Linked DNA regions of Methanococcus voltae. Each later gene encodes a partner of the first gene's protein in a complex. Links are inferred from orthologs where the notes say so. Each region holds a gene or a part of one and is shown on either strand. Other genes may lie near its edges.

Evidence for each region. Proteins that work in one complex are often made in the same cells at the same time.
Region 2: the proteins of J3E06_RS06520 (region 1) and J3E06_RS06105 are in contact, whole or in part, in a crystal structure (PDB 2ZBK), measured with the Saccharolobus shibatae proteins. The link is inferred for Methanococcus voltae from one-to-one orthologs. Residues at the interface, in WP_218258439.1 of Saccharolobus shibatae: Phe25, Leu26, Val29, Glu30, Gln31, Leu32, Lys34, Gly35, Glu36, Pro37, Phe70, Leu71, Asp72, Leu73, Ala76, Lys77, Met80, Val83, Leu84, Ala86, Ser87, Tyr90, Asp91, His110, Ser111, Leu114, Lys115, Ser116, Glu126; in WP_218266310.1 of Saccharolobus shibatae: Glu463, Lys467, Leu469, Tyr471, Leu472, Lys473, Tyr474, Ile475, Pro476, Glu477, Val478, Arg480, Ser481, Leu482, Thr484, Phe485, Leu486, Ser488, Glu503, Lys507, Leu508, Lys511, Ile518, Glu519.

The regions. Positions count from the first base shown.
Region 1 is NZ_JANUCR010000005.1:6,396-10,147, forward strand. What follows is about bases 86-2,875. They hold J3E06_RS06520 (DNA topoisomerase IV subunit A), read right to left. Parts: upstream 2,135-2,875; coding sequence 1,037-2,134; downstream 86-1,036. Other genes in these bases: J3E06_RS06515 (50S ribosomal protein L11), read right to left, coding at 217-696; ftsZ (cell division protein FtsZ), read left to right, coding at 2,844-2,875. Also shown: more of ftsZ, read left to right, coding at 2,876-3,752. UniProt on the Methanocaldococcus jannaschii protein: Relaxes both positive and negative superturns and exhibits a strong decatenase activity.
Region 2 is NZ_JANUCR010000004.1:169,304-173,187, forward strand. Bases 239-3,160 are described here. They hold J3E06_RS06105 (DNA topoisomerase VI subunit B), read left to right. Parts: upstream 239-672; coding sequence 673-2,649; downstream 2,650-3,160. Other genes in these bases: J3E06_RS06100 (6-carboxytetrahydropterin synthase QueD), read left to right, coding at 239-459; J3E06_RS06110 (MIP/aquaporin family protein), read right to left, coding at 2,769-3,160. Also shown: more of J3E06_RS06100, read left to right, coding at 1-238; more of J3E06_RS06110, read right to left, coding at 3,161-3,488; J3E06_RS06115 (DUF2193 domain-containing protein), read right to left, coding at 3,740-3,884.

The DNA of each region.
Region 1 (3,752 bases):
TAAAGTTTAGGGTAAAATACGCGCATAAGGGCATATTAAACCAATAAAATACATAATAATAAGATATTTTTAATTATATCCTGCATTGCATTAAATACAGTTTTTTATAATTAATATATTTATAAATTATCGCCATAGCGCCAACTATTTTAATTTAAACTATGATTAACATAATTAATTAGAAATAGGTAATAACTAATTTAGCGTTTTGCCAAATTAGTTAAAAAAACTGTCAAATTCTCCTGCATCGATAGCTTTTTGTGCTTCTCTTGGAGTTTTTCCTTCAACATTTACACCTAATGAAACACATGTTCCGATAACTTCTTTTGAAGCATTTTTGATGTTGAATGATAACATTGCTTCATATTTCATATTTGCAACTTTAACAACTTGTTCCATTGTTAAATTACCTGCAACTTGGTGTTTTGGTTCTTGTGAAGCTTTTTCGATACCTAATTCTTTCATAATTAAAGCTGATGCTGGAGGAATACCCACTTCAACTTTGAATGACCTTTTTTCAGTATCTACAATTACACTTACAGGAACACTCATACCTTCATATGAAGCTGTTTTTTGGTTGATTTCGTTAACAACTTGCATAATGTTAACACCTAAAGGACCGATAGCTGGACCTAATGGAGGACCTGCTGTAGCTTTTCCACCAGTAACTAATATTTCTACTACTTGTTCTGCCATAATATTCACCTCAATCGTGTTTGCAATATTTTTGATATTTATTATTTTATTATATTATTCTTGTTAAATTGTATAATATCAATAGTTGTCTTAACAACAAATTTATACAAAATAAATAATATGTACTAATATAAAAATACATCTAAAGTTTGACTATTCAATAAACTCCTTAATGTTATTTATGTGTATTGTATTTAAAATTTACTATGAATTTATGATACACTATAAAAATAGAAAATAGAATATAAAATTATAATATAAAATTAGTAAAAAAATTAAAAATTAAATAAATAAAAATGAAATAAAAATAAATATGAAAATAAATACGATAAATAATTAATTATGGCAACCAAGTTTTTTGGTCTTCTATTTTAGCAGGTAAATACTCTTCTACAACATATTTTAAACCATATTTAGCTAAAGACTGCTGTTCTGCCCTTACTTTACTATTTGCCATCATCGTTAAAGCTTGTTGCCAGTCTGAGAACGATTTAACAAAGTCGTCATTTTTCAAACCGTCTTTTAATCTCTTAATATCATGGTCTTTTAACGGGTGAGTAGGTAATTCATAATCTACGATATCTTGAGGCGTGACACCGATTAATCTTGCTTCAGGAACTGCCAATTTATCAGCCAAGTGTACTGCTTTACCACTACCAACTTTTAAAGTTCTGTAAATGTTTAAATACCCGTAAGGGTCGCCATCCGTAAATACCAAAATGGGCAACTTTTTTTCCTCTGCTAATCTTTTCACAAATCTTCTTGTAGCCCTTGAAGGTACACCCTTCAATGAAACTAATATACAGTTGTGTTTTTTCCAAAATCCTTCAGCACTTAATCTCGCAAACATACCCGCAGTCTCAATTGCTAAAACAAACTCTGCAGTTGTTTCCAATGTTAAATTTGTAACTTCATTAGGTATGTTATATGCACCACTGCCCAATTTAGTACAATCGATTATAATTTCTTGACCATCTTGAGTTTTATCAATAACTTTTAACGGACCTACAACAGAAGCACCATCTTCTTCAGGCATAAAACCTAAATCTTCCCTTAAAAAATCAGAAGCTGCCTCCAAGTCCTCAATAACGCCGTTAGATGGTTGTTGGTCATCAAATCTGGCCTCACCCCAGTTTTTAGATACATAATATGCTTCCCTCAATGTTGAGAAATCATTTGTATCCAATAAACTCTTTGAAAATTCCATCATTTTTATTGTTTGGGCAAATATTTTTGCTTGATTTACATTAAAAGTTCTTTCTTTCTCCTTACCCATTAATGTAAAAGTACCCTTTTCATCGTCAAATCTTGCGTTAGACAAACTTCTTACCGGGAATTTAATAATTGGCCTTTTTTTCCTTATAATATCATCATACATCTGATTTGCCATATTAAGTAATTTTTGAGAAGCTAATTTTCTTTCTTTTGATGTTATCATCTAATTCACCCAAAGGAATAGGATATTTAATGTATCATTTGTTGTATCAACAATTCCTATTTAGTTTATATTTTTATATAATAGATATAGAATTTAAATTATTTTATGATTATCCGATTAATAATACGTATAATAGCACATATACTGCAATATATTCTATTTGGCCATATGCGATATTAAAATTAACGTATTAAAATATATCTAAAATTTTATTATAATATCATAATAGAATTAAGTGTTATATAAATTTAGTTAAATAGATTAATGATTTAAAATTAAAACCAAAAGAAATTTAAATAACTAATATATAAAAATTATAGTTAATATAAAATGTACTTAAAAGTACAATAGTACATTTCTTTTGCAAGCTAATAGATTTTACCAAACAATAAATTTCGCATTAATGAGCATTAATTAATTATACAAAAATCATAAATTTAAATATAATTATATGCTATATGATATTGAATATTTTTAAAATTATATCATCATATAATATATATTTACAAAAATAAAAGGACTTGTTTAACAGATTCTTAAAATGTAGTAAAGTTATAGGAATTAGTATAAATAATATAAATATGAAATACATATAATTATAGGCAAATAATACATACTCATTTACTCAAAGCAGTGAATAAATTAAATTTATATTCTAATAAAATATTGAACTAATTATGGAAAAGGGCATATATGAGGAGGTAATACCTTGAAATTTTTACAAAATATTGCTGAAAACGATTTTTTAGACGAACCTAAAGAAACTCTATCGGATGTAGATAAAGAATTATTAGAGTTAATAGAAGGTTCAAAAGCAAGAATAACAGTTGTAGGTTGTGGTGGGGCCGGTAATAATGCAATAAATAGGTTAGCTGATGAACAGGTTGAAGGTGCAAAAGTAGTTGCCGTTAATACCGATGCTCAGCAATTAGTTAAAACCAAAGCTGAAAATAAGGTTTTAATTGGTAAAAACTTAACCCGCGGATTAGGGGCTGGAGGAAACCCTGAAAAAGGAGAAGAATCAGCTCGTGAAAATGCAGAAGACATTAAATCTGCGATACAAGACTCAGATTTAGTATTCATCACCTGCGGATTAGGTGGCGGTACAGGAACAGGTTCTGCACCAATAGTTGCGGAAATATCAAAGAAAATGGGTGCTTTAACTGTTGCTGTTGTAACATTGCCATTCTCAATGGAAGGAAAAGTAAGAATGACCAATGCTTTAAATGGACTTGAAAAATTGCAAGAAGTTGCAGATACCATTGTTATTATTCCAAACGATAAATTATTAGAAATCGTTAGAAACGTGCCATTAAGAACTGCTTTTAAAGTAGCTGACGAAGTTTTAATGAATTCAGTTAGGGGAATGGTTGAACTCGTAAACAATGCTGGAGATATCCACGTGGACTTTGCAGATGTTAAAGCTGTAATGGACGATGGTGGAATAGCAATGATGGGAATCGGCGAAAGCGATTCAGAAAAAAGAGCAAAAGAAGCTATCAATATGGCTTTAAACAGTCCGTTATTATGCGTAGATATAGAAGGAGCTACAGGTGCTTTAATACACGTTACTGGACCAGAAGATATGAGTTTAGATGAAGCTCAAGATATTGTTTCA
Region 2 (3,884 bases), on another replicon or contig:
TCTGCAGCCCACATTGTATTTGGACACGAAAGTTGTGGTGTAATACACGGTCATTCGTACTATATAGATGTTAAATTGTCTGGGGAACAAACGGGACAATTTAACTTTGTATGTGATTTTAAAGTCATTAAAAGCATTGTAAAAGAGCTTGCAAATGAAATGGACCATAAATTATTAGTTCCTGAATACCATCCTGAGGTAAAATACGAAATAAAAGACGATTATTTATTTATGGAATATAATCACGATGGAAAACTTAAAAAATATATGTTCCCTTGCGAAGATGTGTTAATGTTGCCATTAGCTTCGACAACTGCTGAAGAAATGTCAGAATACTTCGGAGAACATATTAAAAATGGTTTGGACAAGTTAGGGCTTTTGAATAGCATAGAATGGATAGAAACAACCGTTAACGAAGGCATAGGTCAAGGTGCAAGAAGTAATCTTTTAATAAAATAATAACTTAAAATTTAAATTTAAATGATTAATACAGTACATTTAATATACTAAAATGAATATACTACAATTAATGTAAAATTAAAAATTAGTATGTAAATTTGGGGTTCAAATTCTGAATATATAACCTCTAAATTTTAAATTATTTAATTTAAAACATTTTTTTATTATTTATCAATATCGATATATCGATACAATATTAATGTTGGTGATATTATGGCTGATGAAGTCAATCTATTCGATGAGTTTAAAGAACACTCAATATCCGAATTTTTTAGAAAAAACAAGCATATGTTAGGTTATAGTGGTAAATTAAGAAGTATGACAACCATTATACACGAGTTGGTGACTAACAGTATGGATGCTTGTGAGGAAGCTGAAATATTGCCAGATATAAACGTTACAATCGAAAGATTGGGCAACGAATACTACAAACTCATTGTAGAAGATAACGGTTCGGGTATACCTCCTAAGTACGTGCCAAAAGTATTTGGTAAGATGTTAGCAGGTTCAAAATTACACAGGCAGATACAATCAAGAGGACAACAAGGTATCGGTGCAGCTGGTGTATTGTTATTTTCACAAATGACGACAGGAAAACCTTTAAAAATTACTACTTCAACCGGCGATGGCGTTATTCACGAAATGGATATACAAATGAGTATCTCCAAAAACGAAGGAGACGTACTTAGCCACAAAACACGTGAAGGAATGTACCGAGGTACTAAAGTAGAAGGCGAGTTTAAAGAAGTTACTTACAGCAGAAGAGAACAAGGACCGTTCGAATACCTTAGAAGAATTAGTTTATCAACACCTCACTCAAAAATAACCTTAAAAGACCCCGAGGAAGAAGTTTTATTCGATAGAACAGTTTTCCAAGTTCCGGAAAAACCTGAAGAAATGAAACCTCACCCACACGGTATAACAACCGATGAAATGTTGCACATTGCAAGAGAAACAGAAAGTTCAAGACTTTCAAGTATGTTAAGCTCTGAATTGTCAAGAGTGACCACTAAAAGAGTTAAAGAATTGGAAATGTACATTTTAAGGGATAAATTATTAGAGCAATATAGAGATAGCTTTTTCTGGGATACAGTTATCGAATGTTATTTAAACGCTGATTTCAAGTACTACTTTGATAAATATGGAAAATATTTTGATAAAAAGGAAATTGAAGAAGTAAACAATTTAATTTTAGGATTACCAGAAGGATTATCTGAATTAAAACAATATTACTTAAAATATATAATTACAGAATATTTATTCAATAAATTTGATGAAGACCATATTAAAGAAATTAGAAATCAATTTAAGAAGAAACCAGAGAATTTTGTGGAATATGTAAGTAAACAATATTTAAATGCTTCACAAATGGATGAATTCAGGAAAAAAGTAAGATACATTACAAAAAGACCTGAAAGTTTTGTGAATTCATTAGTTGAGTTTTCAATGGTTTCAGATGTTGAATTAGAGAAATACAAAAAAGGAATTAAAAAATTATTAAAGATTAATCCAAAAGATGTTGATTGGAAAGAAGCTGAATTGTTGGTTTCCGTTCTTCAAGATATGGACTTTATGGCACCATCTACAATAGGTTTAAGACCTATCGGTGATGAAAACATTTTAAAATCACTTGAAACACTCGAACCAGATTTCTTAAAGACTTTAACCAGAAAACCTAAGACCTATAAAGGTGGAATTCCTTTCGCAGTTGAGGTAGGTATCGCATACGGCGGTAATGCAGGTAGATTCGGAGAAAACGGTAGAAAAATGGAAATTATGCGAAACTCCAACCACGTGCCTTTATTGTTTGATACCACAGGTTGTGGTTTGACAAACGCAGTAAAAAGCGTTAATTGGAAGAGATACGGTTTAAGAAGTGATGAAGATGCACCAATTACCATATTTGTTAACTTAATTTCAACTCATATCCCATATACTTCAGCAGGTAAACAAGCGATTTCAACCGGTACTGAGGATAATGAAGAGATATTTAACGAAATAAGACAAGCTTTAATGATTTGCGGTAGAGATTTAAATAACTATATTTCAAGAATTAGAAAAGCTAAAGAAGAAGAACAGAAGAGAAAGTACGTTATGAAGTACGCAATGGTATTTGCAGAAGGTTTATCCAGTATTACGCAAAAACCAAAAGATGAAATTGAGGAAAATATTATCTATTTACTTAGATAATTTTTATTAATTTTTTTTTAATTTTTTTATAAGTTTTTAATAATTTATTTTAATAACAGTAAATACTATTTTATTAATTTTTAAAAAAAAGAAAGTAAAAAAGAAAGAATTTATTTTAATTACTCTTCTCGTATGTATTTATAGATGAAAGCACCGATTAATGCCCCTAAAATTGGACCTATTACGTATATTGGGAAGTAAACCCATAAGTCAATACCATAGAACATATCCATTAAATAAGGTCCAAAAGTCCTTGCTGGGTTAAGGGAAGCTCCTGAGATACCGCCTATCGTCGTGATAATCCCCGCAACTGCCAAACCAATTATAAGCCCTGCAAATTTATTTGGAGCTTTTTTATCGACCGCTACACCCATAATTGTTATCATCAATAAGAAAGTACCTACTATTTCAGCAAGCATAGCCTGCATATATGTAAATCCTGCAGATGGAGCTGTAGCGCCCAATCCGCCAATTGTAGCCGCTGAAGCACCGATACAACCTATCAATAGTATTGACCCGAGTGTAGCACCGATTAACTGAGCTAATATATACGGTAAGACCTCTTTTGTGTCAAATTCCTTAGTTGCCCATAAGGCAATTGTGACAGCTGGATTGATGTGTGCACCCGATACAGCGCCTACAGCGTAAATTGAGGCAGTAATTGCTAAACCAAATGCTAAACCAATTGCCAGCCATTCACCAATTCCGCCAAGTATTCCAATACCTGGCATACCTAAGCTATTTGATATTAATAGTGCCATAATTGCAGAACCCGTACCAAAAAACACTAAAAAGCAAGTTCCTATCATTTCTGCAATAGATTTTTTAACAATGCTCATAATACCCCCTCATTTGCATTTGTTATTAAAAAATCAATATATTATCAGTTATTTTTTTATAAATTTTTAATTTATTAATATATTATTTATTAATATATTAGTTATTAATATATTATTATTTCTTAATTTATTCATATATTTCTTCTGAATTGATTAATTCCTTTTATTTTATCCAAATAACTGATAAAAAATTAGAGTTGGTATGAAAATATTTAATTTATTTATTTATTTATTTATTTTTTATTGGATATTTAAACTGATTCTCTCCATTGACAGTATTCGTGTCTGAAATCTACTAAGCAAGATGAAGCACATTTTTTACATACTCTTGCAGGTGCTCCAGGGTTATTTTTGTGTAATGCGATAGCATTAGTCATCATTGTAGCAGTGACTGGT